Linked DNA regions of Magnetococcus marinus MC-1. The protein of the gene in region 2 interacts with the protein of the main gene of each other region in a pairwise test. Links are inferred from orthologs where the notes say so. Each region holds a gene or a part of one and is shown on either strand. Other genes may lie near its edges.

Region 1 (5,976 bases), 200 kb from region 2 along the record:
GCCAACATCAGCAAACGGGCGCTGGCTTTGGTGCAAAATCCTCCTGGTTCAGGTATTAGTGCTTTAAATATGATGGTCAAATCGGTGCAAGCGATGGTGAAGACCGTGATGACAGCTTTTCAAGAGAATGACTCCGCGATGGCGATGAGTGTATGGCGTCAAGATCTAGAGGTAGATGAGCTGTTTAATAGCGTTTTCCGTGAATATTTGACCTATATGATGGAGAACCCACGGAACATATCGCCCTATACCCACCTGCTGTTTATTGCCAAAAATGTGGAGCGTATTGGGGATCATGTCACCAATATTGCCGAGAATGTTTATTACATCATCGAAGGTAAGCAGATGCACGGCAAACGACCCAAAGGGGACTTGACCAGCTCCACGGTGGTTGTTTAAGTGCCATAGTTTGCTGTAGGCCAAGCCGTAAAGGTGGCGTGAGTGTGATTGAAAAGGCTGTTTTCCATCCTGGAAGGCAGCCTTTTTTTATGGTGCGCCAGGCTGTGGCTAAGGAGGGCAACATCTGCGGATGTTCTGTGGCCGTTGCGAGCCCGTTTTGAGTTCCCCCAATGTAAGCGTCTACCCTTGCTGATGGCCCTTTGAGGGTTGGGCATGGCCTACACTACCCGCTGCGCTGGGGTACGCTGCGCGCTTTCTCATACAAAAACCTTTGCCTTTGTAAAATGGCAGAGTGCATGATGAATGTGACTCAACTTAAAAAATAACCCAGTAAAGAGTAGGGGATAGCCAGGCGTCATGGGAGCGTTGCTGTGTTTATGGGAAATGGCTCGACACCCTACACCGCACAATCCCAACACCTGTGATGGCAAGTAATCTTACCCCAGCAAAAGGATGGATAGCAAAATGATGAAGCGCGTGGTGAGCGGGTGCATGGCTTTATGTGTGGCCCTAACGGCCCTAACGGCCATAGCGGGGGATGGTGAAGAAGGGGGGGCGGGCAATACGGCCCCTCTGGAGGTTAATATAACTCGCACGGTAGGGTCGTTTGAGGTCAAGCATGGCCGTGGCATGGTTCAGGTGATCCGCAATCAGGATCCCAACGGCGTTATTGATGAGGGGTTTGATAAAACTTCCCGCAAATGCCCCCCCTTCTGTGCGGTGCCCATGACGGTAGCCGATGGGGTGCGGACCATTGGTGAGGTGGAGTTGATGGAATTTATGACCACCCATTTGGCCGATGGCAGCGGGGTGTTGGTGGATGCCCGCTCCCCAGACTGGCACGCCAAAGGGACCATTCCAGGCTCCATCAATGTACCCTATATTGAGGTGTCTCCTCAACTTGGCGCCGATGAGCTCTCTATTGAAGCGGCGTTGTCCCATTTTGGGGTGGTGGATAAAGATTTTTCCAAGGCCAAGTATCTGGTGCTTTGGTGCAATGGTCCTTGGTGTGGCCAATCGCCCACAGCGATCCGTGGCTTAATTGAGCTTGGTTATCCCAAAGAAAAATTGCTCTATTACCGGGGTGGCATGCAACTGTGGAAAATATTTGGTCTGCCGGTGGTGCCCCCTGCTGCGGAATAGCTGTTTAAAAGAGACCCGTGGGTTTAAGCAAAAGCTCCTTTATGGGGCTTTTTTTTAGCATCCCTGGGGGATCCGAAATTCACCCCACGTCGTTGTGGGCAAAGGGTCATCTTGCCGGTGCAGGTGCTGCGGGCTTAGCTGGAGAGGGAAGGGATGTTGGGTCAAGCTGAGAGGCCTCGCGGGCACCCTCGGCTTAAGTCAGGGCAAGGGGGGCGCTAAACAGCCCTCTTGCCTTGGCCTAGGCTGGATATATTCAGCTCCCCTTTTGCTGGAGCCCAGAGTCGCGGACAACAAAAAAGGGGGTGATCGTAAGATCACCCCCTTTATGAGGCCAAGCTTTATCCGCTTACTCTAGGGTAAGAGGAGCCAGCTCTTTGATATCCATCGAAAACTTTTTGCGCTCAGCCGCAGGCATAGGGATCAAGCCTTTATCGGCCAAGTAACCATCGTCACCCCAAGCTTTGTCACTGGAGAACTCGGCAAGATACTCTTTGATGCCGGGGACCAGACCCACATGCTTTTTCTTCACATAGAAGTAGAGCGAGCGGGAGACAGGATATTTGCCCGAAGCAATGTTTTCAAAGGTAGGCGTGGTTTCCATAACCAAGCTACCCTGCACCTTGTCGGCGTTTTGCTCCAAAAAGCTGTAACCAAAGATACCCATGGAGATGGGGTTGGCAACCAGCTTTTGCACGATCAGGTTATCGTTTTCACCCGCTTCGACATAGGCACCATCTTCACGCACACCGTGGCAGAGGGCCTTGTACTTTTTCTTATCGGTCTTTTTCATATCTTTGATGGCGGGGAAGGTTTTGCAACCGCCTTCCATGGCCAACTCAGCAAAGGCGTCCCGGGTCCCCGAGGTGGGAGGGGGGCCAAAGATGATGATGGGGGTCTTGGGCAGCTTGGGGTTGACTTGATCCCAGGTCATGTTGGGGTTGGCAATCAAGTTACCATTGGCGTCTGGCACCATCTTGGCGGTGGCCATAAAGATGTCACGCAGGCTCAGGCTCATTAATGGGGCAGATTTAGAGTTGGCCAACACGATACCGTCATAACCAACTTTGACTTCAACGATCTCTTTAATATCGTTTTTGGCGCACAGCTCAACTTCAGACTTTTTGATGCGACGGGAAGCGTTGGTAATGTCGGGATGATCAAAACCCAGACCCGCACAGAAAAGCTTTAAACCACCGCCGGAGCCAGTGGACTCAATAACGGGGGTTTTGAAAGAGGTGGAGCGTCCAAACTGCTCCGCCACGGTGGTGGCAAAGGGGAAGACGGTGGAAGAACCGACAATGCGGATCTGATCCCGAGCTTCGGCCTGTGGAGCCGCCATGGCCATACTCACCATAGCAGCAGCAACAAACAGCTTTTTCATGTAGAACTCCCTGGTTCGAAAAAGAACAAAATGGCATGATCAACTGCCCTAGAAAATAGGCTATATATGTGATGTTAACATCCTATCGTTGTAACGTTTTGGTTAAGTGAGCCGGGATAGTATGTGACGATGAAGAGATATTCATATAGATGATTTTTTGGTGAAAAATTATCGCCATTAGACCGAATATTAGGTGGCAATAGCATACAAATGAAGGGGATGCTGAGGCATGCGCTTTTTCGTGGTTCCGTGATAGACGGCCATCTGTTGCGTAACAAGCAGGAAACCAAACCGAAAGGGGTGAGCATGCTGGCACAACGCCCTCTGACGCTTCGGCGGTTCCATGGCTGGTGTGTACCATGGGCGGTGGGGGCAATAATGGCAAAGGAGGGAGAAACGCGGAATGTAAAAAAGAGCGGCCACAGGGGGCCGCTCTTTGCAGGGTAGAGAATGTCAATGAGGTTTATTGAGCCTTTTTAGACGAGCGCTTACGCTCATGCTCTTTTAAAAACCGCTTACGTAGACGGATGCTTTTGGGCGTTACTTCAACCAACTCGTCGTCATCAATGAATTCCAACGCCTCTTCCAGGTTAAAGCGAATGGGCGGCACCAGATTGATGTTTTCGTCACAACCAGCGGCGCGAATGTTGGTCAGTTGCTTAGCCCGCATGGGGTTCACCACCAGATCCTGGCCACGGCTGTGAATGCCGATCAGCATGCCTTCATAGCATTTATCCCCCGGTGAGGAGAACAGACGGCCACGCTCCTGTAAGTTGAACAGAGCAAAGGCTACGGTCTCCCCTAGGTCTTTGGCAATCAACACACCGTTGATGCGCTGCCCAATAGGCTCCTTGATATAGGGGCCAAAATGGTCAAACACGTGGTACATCAAACCAGTACCAGAGGTCATGGTGCGGAATTCCGTCAGAAAACCGATTAAACCCCGCGCGGGGATCATATAGTCCAAGCGCACGCGGCCACGGCCATCGGGCACCATGTTGACCAACTCACCCTTACGCTCACCAAGGGCTTCCATCACCTTGCCCTGGCTGGTTTCGTCAATATCGACGGTCAGCTGTTCATAGGGTTCGCGTCTTTCACCATCAATCTCTTTGACGATGACCTCAGGACGGGAGACCCCTAACTCGTAACCTTCGCGACGCATGTTCTCAATGAGAATTCCCAAGTGCAGTTCACCACGGCCCGAGACCCGAAATTTATCGGGATCATCCAACTCTTCGACCCGTAGGGCTACGTTGGTCTCCAACTCGCGCATCAAACGGTCCCGCAGTTGGCGGCTGGTAACAAATTTACCCTCACGGCCAGCCAAGGGTGAATCGTTGACCTGAAAGGTCATGCTAACCGTGGGCTCGTCCACCGACAATAGGGGCAGAGGCTCCACCGCATCGGGGTGGCAGATGGTCTCGGAGATACGCAACTTTTCAATGCCGGTGAAGGCGATAATATCGCCAGCTTTGGCATCGGGCACTTCCACCTTATCCAGCCCCAAAAAGCCGAACAGTTGCAACATGCGGCCATTACGTTGGCTGCCGTCGGCGTCAACGAGCACCACCGGGCTATTGCTCTTAATGCGACCACGGGCAATACGACCAATCCCAATGATGCCCACGTAGCTGTTATAATCCAGCGCTGTAACCTGCATACGGAAGGGGCCTTCTTGGTCCACATCCGGTGGAGAGACATGCTTGATAATGGTCTCAAACAGGGCATCCATGTTGGTGGTCACTTGGGTGTGGTCCAGGGTGGCAAAGCCGCGCAGGGCCGAGGTGTAGATAATCGGAAAATCCAACTGTTCGTCGGTGGCATCCAGTTTATCAAACAGATCAAAGGTTTGATCTTGCACCCAATCGGGGCGGGCCCCATCACGGTCGATTTTGTTGACCACCACAATGGGGCGCAACCCTTGAGCAAACGCCTTTTGCGTGACAAACCGGGTTTGAGGCATGGGGCCTTCTACCGCATCCACCAACAGCAGCACCGAATCCACCATGGAGAGTACCCGCTCAACCTCACCGCCAAAATCGGCGTGTCCGGGGGTGTCCACAATGTTAATACGATAGCCGTTCCAATAAATGGCCGTATTTTTTGCTAAAATGGTGATGCCGCGCTCTTTTTCCAGGTCATTGGAGTCCATCACCCGTTCTGTCGCCTCTCCGCGCTGTTTGAGGGTGCCAGACTGCTGCAACAGCTTATCCACCAAGGTGGTTTTGCCATGGTCCACGTGGGCAATAATGGCAATATTACGCAGTTTTTCGATGGGGTAAACGTCCTGAGACATGGGATGGAGCTCCGCCAGAGAAAGCGTTGAGTTATAGAAAAACCCACACTTGTACTCTGATTTATAGGTTTGGTCAAAGAGAAAGCGCAGCCTCTAAAGTTTTCCAGCTTATGGAAGGGGAGAATCCAGCAGCGAGGTGTAAAGGCTCTCCATTCTGGTGGCCATGGCATCCAATGTAAGGGGTAAGACTGTTTGGCGGGCCGCTTGACCCATGGGTACCGCCATGTGAGGGTCGCACAGGGCATCCAACTGGGTCGCCATGGTGTGGTGGTCTAGGGCATCGCATAGCCAGCCATTGTACCCCGATTCCACCAAATCCACGGCCCCACATTTGGTGGAACTGAGCAAGGGCAAGCCGCACGCCATGGCCTCTAAGGCCACATTGGGAAAGGGGTCGTAAAGGGTGGGTAAAACGACCCCGTCAGCGGCTCCATAGAAGGGCAATACACTCTGTTGTGGCCCGCAAAAACGTACCCGCTGGGCTAGGCCCAACTGTTTGGCGCGGCGCTGAAAACGGGCTTGCTGCTTATCCTTGCCCACAATCAAGAGATAGGCGCTCTGCCGCATAAGGGTCATCGCTTGCAGCAGGGCATTGACCCCCTTGCGGGCAAAACCTGAGCCGACAAATAGGAGCAGGGGGGCCTCTAAGGGGATCTGCCACTGCTGCCGTACGGCGCTGCGATGGGCTTTGAGATCGGGATGAAACCGCGCACAATCAATGCCTGAATAGATGACATGGAGCTTTTGCGCAGGT
Region 2 (8,040 bases):
CTGGCGCGGCATCACCCCGACGGATCAACTCGGACGCGTGGTGATCAAAGGCTAAATGAACCCCTTCCACATAGGGAAGGTTGGTGGTGATATCCCGGCCAGTGATTTCAATTTTACCATCCTGCATATCTTTGGGGTGGACAAATTTGATCTCGTCGATCATGTCCAACTCTTTCAAGATGACCGCACAAACCAGACCATCAAAATCGCTCCGGGTAACCAGACGGAACATTTGCGTATCAGACACCGGAACCTCCTCCGTAACCAAATCCAGGAAAAACGTGGATCTTGCCTGTTATTTTTCCACAAAACAATGGGAGAATTGAGGAAAAGAAAACGTTTAACTCGAAAGATACCCAATCATAACAGGTTTGGAAACCGTTTTCACACAAATGGGTGAACTTTCGCCCGAGTCGGTCTATTTTAACCTTGTTAAATGACCGCTTTATGACCGTTACATAACTTTATGCACACGTAATACGCCAGCAGCGATGAATCGGCGGCTCCCTGTGGAAATCGGGATCCAAGGTTTGCTGGGTAATTTCCTCCATATGCAGGTTTTGCGCCGACAACAGATCCTGTTCCAACTTAAATTTTTTCCGGTTGGTGGAAAAATAGAGCACGCCATCTGGATTAAGCAAGCGGGCCACGCCACCGATCAACGTAACTTGATCCCGTTGAATATCAAAGCTCTCCAGCATACTTTTAGAGTTTGAAAAGGTTGGTGGGTCTAAAAAAATCAGGTCAAAGGTCTGGTCGGTTGTGGCGATCCACTGCATACAGTTGGCTTTGATAAAACGGTGTTGGTGTTCTCCCTTAAATCCATTGAGCTCCATGTTACGCTGAGCCCACTCCAGATAGGTGTTGGAAAGATCCACACTGGTGGTGGTCAGTGCCCCGCCTGCGGCCGCATGCACAGTGGCTGTACCTGTATAGCAAAACAGGTTTAAAAAGCGCCGATTGGCGGCCTCTTGCTGGATGCGCCGACGCATGGGGGCATGATCGGGGAACAATCCGGTATCCAGATAGTCGGTAAGGTTGACCTCAAAATTGAGCCCCTGTTCGGCCACCAGTACCTTTTGACCACGATTGGCCATTTTATCATACTGGTTATAGCCCTTCTGCCGTTTGCGCTGTTTGACCACCACCCGCTCGGGGGGGACCCCCAACACCTCTGGCAGCACGGAGCAGGCATCCTGGAGACGTCGGTGAGCATCGGCATCGGGGATCGAACTGGGGGCTTGATACTCCTGCACCACCACCCACTCTTCATAGCGATCCACCGCCAGTGCATATTCGGGCATATCGGCATCATAGAGGCGGTAGCAGCGCACGTTTTCACGGGTCACCCATTTTTTCAAGCGCTTCTGATTTTTTTTCAGTCGGTTGGCAAACATTTGGGCATTTTCGGGGGAGACCACCCCCTGCTGTAACCCCGGTTTAGGCGCTGGCGCCCCCTTAGCAGCCTGGGGTTTAGGCTCGGTGCCATGCAGGATGTAGGCGCAGGGGATCGGACCATTGTTCAGGTCCATGCGTTGCCCCTGCTGGGGCAAACCCATCGCACTCTGCCACAGCACATCCCCCATCAACACCCCCGAACGCCATCCCAGCAGCGGACCATTAAGCAGCATACCCAGTTTGGCAAACAGCCCTTTAAGCTCCACCACCTCACCCAATCGCTCCCCATAGGGGGGGTTGGTCACCAGCACACCGGGCCTATCAGGCCAATCAGCCCCCTTTTGCCAAGCCGCGACATCACGCTGGTGCAGGCGTATGTGCCCCTCTAGCTCGGCCTCTTCAATATTTGCTTGGGCGATGTGCACCATATTCGCATCGCTGTCACCCGCCTCGATGATGGGCATTTTGGCTTGGTTTTGGCGCTCAATGGACTCATCCGCTAGGCGTTGCCAGAGCTCTGCAATACCTGACGCCCCCCGCCAGCGGCGAAAACCAAAATAGCGCCGCAGCGAGCCCGGCGCGATATCCCCAGCCATCATAGCGGCTTCAATCGGCAGGGTTCCCGAGCCACACATGGGGTCCACAAAGGGAGCCCCCAGACGCGCCTGCTCTTCCCAGCCGGCAAAATAGAGCAGTGCAGCGGCCAAATTTTCTTTGAGCGGGGCATCGCCGGTTCTCAGTCGATAGCCCCGCCGATGCAACCCCTCGCCCGAGAGATCAATGCCCACTCGCCCCTCATTGCCCCGAATGCCCAGGTTAATACGCAGGTCGGGGCGCTCTCTTGCCACACTGGGGCGGCTACCTTTTTTATCCCGAATACGGTCCACCACGGCATCTTTAAGCTTTTGCCCGCCAAAATTGGTGTGGCGAATGGTATCGTTGGTACCAATACAATCCACCGACAGTGTCCCCTCTGCGTCGAGATGATCCTCCCAGGGGATCTCCAATACCGAGGCATAGAGCGCTTCGGGGGTCGAGACATCAATTTTTTTCAGGGACAAAATGATGCGTGTCGCCACACGGGACCACAGACAGGCGCGCAGTCCGATCTCTAGATCTCCCTCAAACCCCACCCCTGCGGAGGCTGGACGCACACTTTTGGCACCCATCCGTTTTAATTCCGCAGCCAGTGCAGGCTCCAATCCGCGTGCCGTCGTGGCAAAATAGCGATACATGACAACCCCGAAAAAAAACGCGCAGTAGCTCCTGCGCGTTGCATCCATTCATCTAAAAGGGCGGCTCATCGAACCACCATAACCGAGCCTTTGCTGTGTTGCAGCACACTGACCGCCACCCCACCCACAAAAAACCGTTTAAGCGCCCCCGTGGCGGTGGCTGACATCACCACCAACGAGTAACCTTCACTTTGTGCCACAATTTCATAAGCGGGATCCCCCACTCGGGTAATCACCTCTCTGGGCTCAATACCAAGCTCGGTAAGCGCCTCAATCGCCAGATTTAATCCAGCTTGCGCTTCACTCCGTCCTGCTTCATCTGGACAAACCGACAACAGGGAGACGGGGCAGTTACAGCGGCTGGCCAGCACGGCGTCATTGCGCACCATATCCAGGGAGCGCGGTGAGCCATTGGTGCATATCAGGTGACCATGCCCCTCTTCCAGACCACGGGCCAAAATCACCGAGCACTTGGCATGAATGGCCACCTTCATCGCCACAGGGGTTGGCCCCAGTACTTTTTCCATGGTACCACGGGGTCCACTAGCACCCAGGATAATCAGGTTATATTGCCCCTCTTCCTGCTCATCCAAGATGCCCCCTTCAATACTATAAGCCACTTTCAAGCGCAGATGAATGACCTTGCCACTCTCATGGCGAAAGCTGAGGGTGTTTTCACCGGCGGGGTCACCATGGGATTCACGGGTGGTTTGACTGGTTTCCCAGTCGCTGGACATCTCACCCATCTCCATCAAAATTTCATAACCCTTTTTCAGCCAGCGCATACCGGGCAGGTCCAGCCCCCAATCCAACATGTTATCCCGCGCCACACGCACCTGCAATCCACCACTATTCAGCCCTTGGTCGATGGGGCGCACATAGAGCAGGGTAATATCACTATCCACCCCATGTCCCAATTTGGCGGCATAGCGCAATCCACGGTAGGCATCGTCCGACCCATCAATGCAGACCAAAATACGGAAACGATCGGCACCGCTCCGCTCAATCACATTTAAACTGTGCGTCATGCTCTTCTCCTTGCGGCTCAAACGCCAATTAGCGGCCAATAGAGCGAGGCAAACAGCAGCATCAAGAGTGTGGACATAACCGCCATTCGCCAACCAACATTAAGAAAATCGGATGTTTTCAGGTAGCCTGACGCATAGACGATGGTACAAGCGGGGGTACCCACCACCGTCAAATAGGCAAAGGCCGACGAGATGGCGGTAATAAAGCCAATCACCACGGGGCTCTCTTGGGCAGCCGCTGCCATATTCAGCACAATAGGCCCCAGCACCGCCACCGCCGCACCATTGGACATGGTATTGGTCACGCCGGTGGTCAGGGCCGACACCGCCAACCACAGCCCCATGCCTTTGTCCGCCCCGAAGGGGGTTAACATCTCCAAAAAGCTGGTCGCGACCCACTCCGCGGCGCCACTATCTTTCATCTGCACACCCAAGGAGATGGCCGCTGCATAGAGCAGTACCACGCCCCAGTTTACACCATTATTTAGATCTTCCCACTTAACCAAGCCCCCCACCAAAAAGGCCGAGGCACCCAGTACGGCGATGGTGCCCATACCCACCCCTTCAGAGAGCCCCACCCAACCGTAAAGGATAAGAAAAAAGAGCGCAATCGAGACAAAGTGGCGCTGTTTTAAAGGCCCCTCGGCTTCGACCTGAGCTTTCAACTTTTCCACCGCAGGGGTGAGATCGTCAAACTCTGGACGGAAGGTAAAGAGCAGGATCATGGTGACAAAGGGTAGTTGCAACAAAAACATGGGGTAGGCATAGAGCATCCATTTAACATAGTCGATAACGATGCCATAGAAATCACTCCAATAGCCGATCATAATCGCGTTTCGCGCCCCACCCGACGGCGTACCCACACCCGCCACGGAACAGCCGTAGGCGATGGAGAAGAGCAACACAGCGGCCAAGTTGCGCACCTTGGCTGGGTCGTCCGAGGTCAACGTGATCAGGGCAATCCCCACCGGCAGCATCATCGCCGCCACCGTGTGCTCGCCCACAAACGAGGCCAACAAACCCGACATAACCGAGATACCAAAGGCGATTCGCGAGGTTTTTGTGCCTGTAAAGCGTATGATAAACAGGGCGATACGTTTATCCAGCTTCTGTTTTACCACCGCCACGGCCAGCATTAACGAGCCCATGATAAAGAGCACCGAATCGCTCATCAGGGTGCGGGCCACGTCAGAAGAGTTGTGCTTCAACAGCAGCACCTGCCCCACCACAATGAGCAATGCCACCGTAGGCAACGGCACCGGTTCGGTGACAAACAGCGTGGTTGCCACCACGGTCATCGTCAAAACGATGCGCCCCTGTTCCGTCAGACCCTCGGGCAGAGGCATCACCCAGATCATTAACGCGCCAACCAACATGGCAATAAAAAACCATTTTTTTCACGTAGATAGGTCACAGCACCACACCTTATTCGGGTTGAGAGAAACCCATTGGCCCCAATGTTCCCGGCCAGAGTGGAAAAGAGCGATGTTCACCTCGCTCTCGACGCTGCATGTTAACGCATGCCCAGCGCCTGCAAATAGAGGTGCAACAGCGCCTCTTGTTCATCCAGTTCGTGGCTATCCATTTTTCGAATTTTGATCACTTGGCGCATAACTTTGGGATCATATCCCAGACTTTTTGCCTCTTGATAGATATCCCGTACCGCTTCAGCAATGCCCTTTTTTTCTTCTTCCAACCGCTCAATTCGTTCAATAAGCTGTTGAAAGTGCCCCGCTTCGATAGGCAGGTTATCCAAAGATTCCTGTTTCGACGTCTCGTTCAAAACGACCTCCAATAATAGCACCGCCAGAGGCGGTGATGATCTTTTGCGTGGTGATTTTTCTCTATCGACACGCCCTAGACTATATCTGATCCCATTCCGCAAAGCCAGATCGGCAATCACCACCCCCATAAACTAAGCAGCTTACCCCAAAACATTCGGCGAAGCCGTAGCCCTAGTCGATCTGCCCGATTTTGGCCTAGCTTGATGAGACATCCTCTCAAGGGTTGCCAGATTTCCCTATTTGGGTTTGAATGCGCCTACGGCTTTTCGCTCCCGTGAAGCTCTAACAAGGTGATAAAACCCATGCTGCCTGCCCGCCCTTTTATGGTTATTGGTGCACTATTAGCCCTGACAGCGGCGCTGTTTGGGGCCTATGCCCACCACGCCCTGCGCCCAGAGTTGCTTACGATTGACCGCTGGGAGGGGGTGGCCCTTGCGCTACAATACCAGTGGTACCATGCTCTGGCACTTATCGCCCTGGATCTTTGGCATCCAGCAAGCAGCGGGGTGAAGCGGCGGCCATTCATTGGTTGGCTGATGGTGTTGGGGGTTGTGCTGTTTTGCGGAGTCATCTATCTGCGGGCGCTAAATCCCGCCTTTGAGCTGCTCGCTAAGCTAACCCCTTTGGGTGGTTTAAGCCTCATGCTCGCTTGGGCGTGGTGGGCATGGACGGCATGGCGGCGCTAAACCATAGATCCCGCCAACCATGCGCAATAGCCTTAAAAAAGGGGGGCTACCCTTAGAGTGGCCCCCCTTTATCTGCTAAGCTCAAACGCTGCGAAGCTTAACCCATCAACAACTTATTTAGACGTTTGACAAACTGACTGGGATCTTTCAGTTGCCCCCCCTCCGCGAGCAGCGCTTGATCGTGCAACACATGGGTCAACTCGCCAAACTTCTCTTCGTCAGCCTCATCGGCTAGACGCTTGAGCAGGGCATGGCTGGGGTTGATCTCCAAAATACGCTTAGCGGTGGGCACCTCTTGACCGGCCTCCTTGAGCAAGCGCTCCAGGGTGGCGCTCATATCGTGCGCATCCCCCACCAGACAGGCGGGGGATTCAGTCAAACGGTGACTTAATCGCACCTCTTTAACCTGACCTTCCAGTACTTTAGCCATCCGCTCGGTGATCGGCTTAAGCGCCTCTTCCTGCGCTTTTTCAGCCTCTTCATCTTTGGCTTCTTCTTCACCACCTGCAAATTTGGAGAGATCCAACTCACCCTTGGTGATGGCCTGTAAAGGCTTGCCGTCAAACTCGGTCAAATGAGTAACGGTCCACTCATCAACCCGGTCTGAAAGCAGCAGCACCTCAATGCCTTTTTTACGGAAGATCTCCAAGTGGGGGCTAGATGAGCAGGCTTCAAAGCTCTCGCCGGTTACATAATAGATCGCCTCCTGCCCCTCTTTCATGCGCTCCACATAGTCCGCTAGGGCGATTTTTGGCACCCGCTCACCGTCATGGGTGGTGCTAAAGCGGCACAGTTTGGCGATGCGCTCTTTGTTGGCAAAATCTTCGATCATGCCCTCTTTGAGCACCATGCCAAACTCTTTCCAGAAGGTGGCATATTTTTCAGGATCATTTTTGAGCATCTCTTCGAGCATACCCAAAACTTTATGGACCAAGCCCTTTTTAATCGCCTCGACCTGACGGTTCTGCTGCAATATTTCGCGCGAGACATTCAGGGGTAGATCGGCGGAATCAATCACACCCCGCACAAAGCGCAGGTAGCGGGGCAGCAGCTCTTCACTGGTATCCATGATGAAGACACGCCGCACAAACAGCTTCAGCCCACCGCGACGATCCCGATCCCACAGATCAAAGGGAGCACGACCCGGGATGTAGAGCAACAGGGTATACTCCATACGCCCTTCCATACGCGCATGTACCCACTCCATGGGGTCTTCAAAATCGTGACCCACATGTTTGTAGAACTCTTTATACTCATCTTCCGTGATGTCATTTTTCGAGAGCGTCCACAGCGCACTGGCTTTATTGACCGTCTCCCACTCTGGGGTTTTAGGGGGCTCGGGCTCTTCGCCCTCTTTTGCAGGTGGGGCGGGTGGCAGCTCTTCGAGCATTTTCACCGGCCACGTCACATGGTCAGAAAATTTACGCACAATCGAGCGCAGACGCCACGCATCCAGAAACTCTTTTTCATCCTCGCGCATATGCAGGGTAATACGGGTACCACGCTCGGCTTTTTCCATATTTTCCAAGGTGTAGCTGCCATCACCCGCCGAGATCCAACGCACCCCTTGCTCAGCGCCAGCCCCAGCTTTACGGGTCTCCAAAGTTACTTTGTCTGCCACAATAAAGCTGGAGTAAAAACCGACCCCAAATTGACCAATCAGGTGGGCATCACGCTGCTGATCACCGGTGAGTGATTTAAAAAACTCCTTGGTACCCGATTTGGCGATGGTACCAATGTTGGAGATCACCTCATCACGGCTCATACCGATACCATTATCCATGATGGAGAAGGTGCCAGCCTCTTTATCAAATTCCAATTTGATGGTTAGCTCGCTATCTCCTTCAAACAGGCTATCATCAGAGAGCCCGGCGAAACGCAGCTTATCGTTGGCATCGGAGGCATTGGA

The links. The genes of interacting proteins can lie anywhere in the genome.
Region 1: the proteins of rlmKL (region 2) and typA interact in binary tests that used the Escherichia coli proteins (3 or more experiments, as listed by UniProt). The link is inferred for Magnetococcus marinus MC-1 from one-to-one orthologs.

What each region holds. Positions count from the first base shown.
Region 1 is NC_008576.1:1,899,744-1,905,719, forward strand. The notes cover bases 2,805-5,684. They hold typA (translational GTPase TypA), read right to left. Parts: upstream 5,223-5,684; coding sequence 3,387-5,222; downstream 2,805-3,386. Other genes in these bases: MMC1_RS07870 (substrate-binding domain-containing protein), read right to left, coding at 2,805-2,923; MMC1_RS07885 (glycosyltransferase family 4 protein), read right to left, coding at 5,331-5,684. Also shown: phosphate signaling complex protein PhoU, read left to right, coding at 1-399; MMC1_RS07865 (rhodanese-like domain-containing protein), read left to right, coding at 865-1,542; more of MMC1_RS07870, read right to left, coding at 1,889-2,804; more of MMC1_RS07885, read right to left, coding at 5,685-5,976. UniProt on the Escherichia coli protein: A 50S ribosomal subunit assembly protein with GTPase and nucleotide-independent chaperone activity, required for 50S subunit assembly at low temperatures, may also play a role in translation.
Region 2 is NC_008576.1:2,095,534-2,103,573, reverse strand. What follows is about bases 50-3,019. They hold rlmKL (bifunctional 23S rRNA (guanine(2069)-N(7))-methyltransferase RlmK/23S rRNA (guanine(2445)-N(2))-methyltransferase RlmL), read right to left. Parts: upstream 2,634-3,019; coding sequence 465-2,633; downstream 50-464. Other genes in these bases: MMC1_RS08660 (universal stress protein), read right to left, coding at 2,699-3,019; MMC1_RS08670 (exopolyphosphatase), read right to left, coding at 50-247. Outside these bases: more of MMC1_RS08670, read right to left, coding at 1-49; more of MMC1_RS08660, read right to left, coding at 3,020-3,661; MMC1_RS08655 (SLC13 family permease), read right to left, coding at 3,679-5,043; MMC1_RS08650 (DUF2312 domain-containing protein), read right to left, coding at 5,175-5,444; MMC1_RS08645 (DUF423 domain-containing protein), read left to right, coding at 5,748-6,131; molecular chaperone HtpG, read right to left, coding at 6,229-8,040. UniProt on the Escherichia coli protein: Specifically methylates the guanine in position 2445 (m2G2445) and the guanine in position 2069 (m7G2069) of 23S rRNA. Methylation occurs before assembly of 23S rRNA into 50S subunits.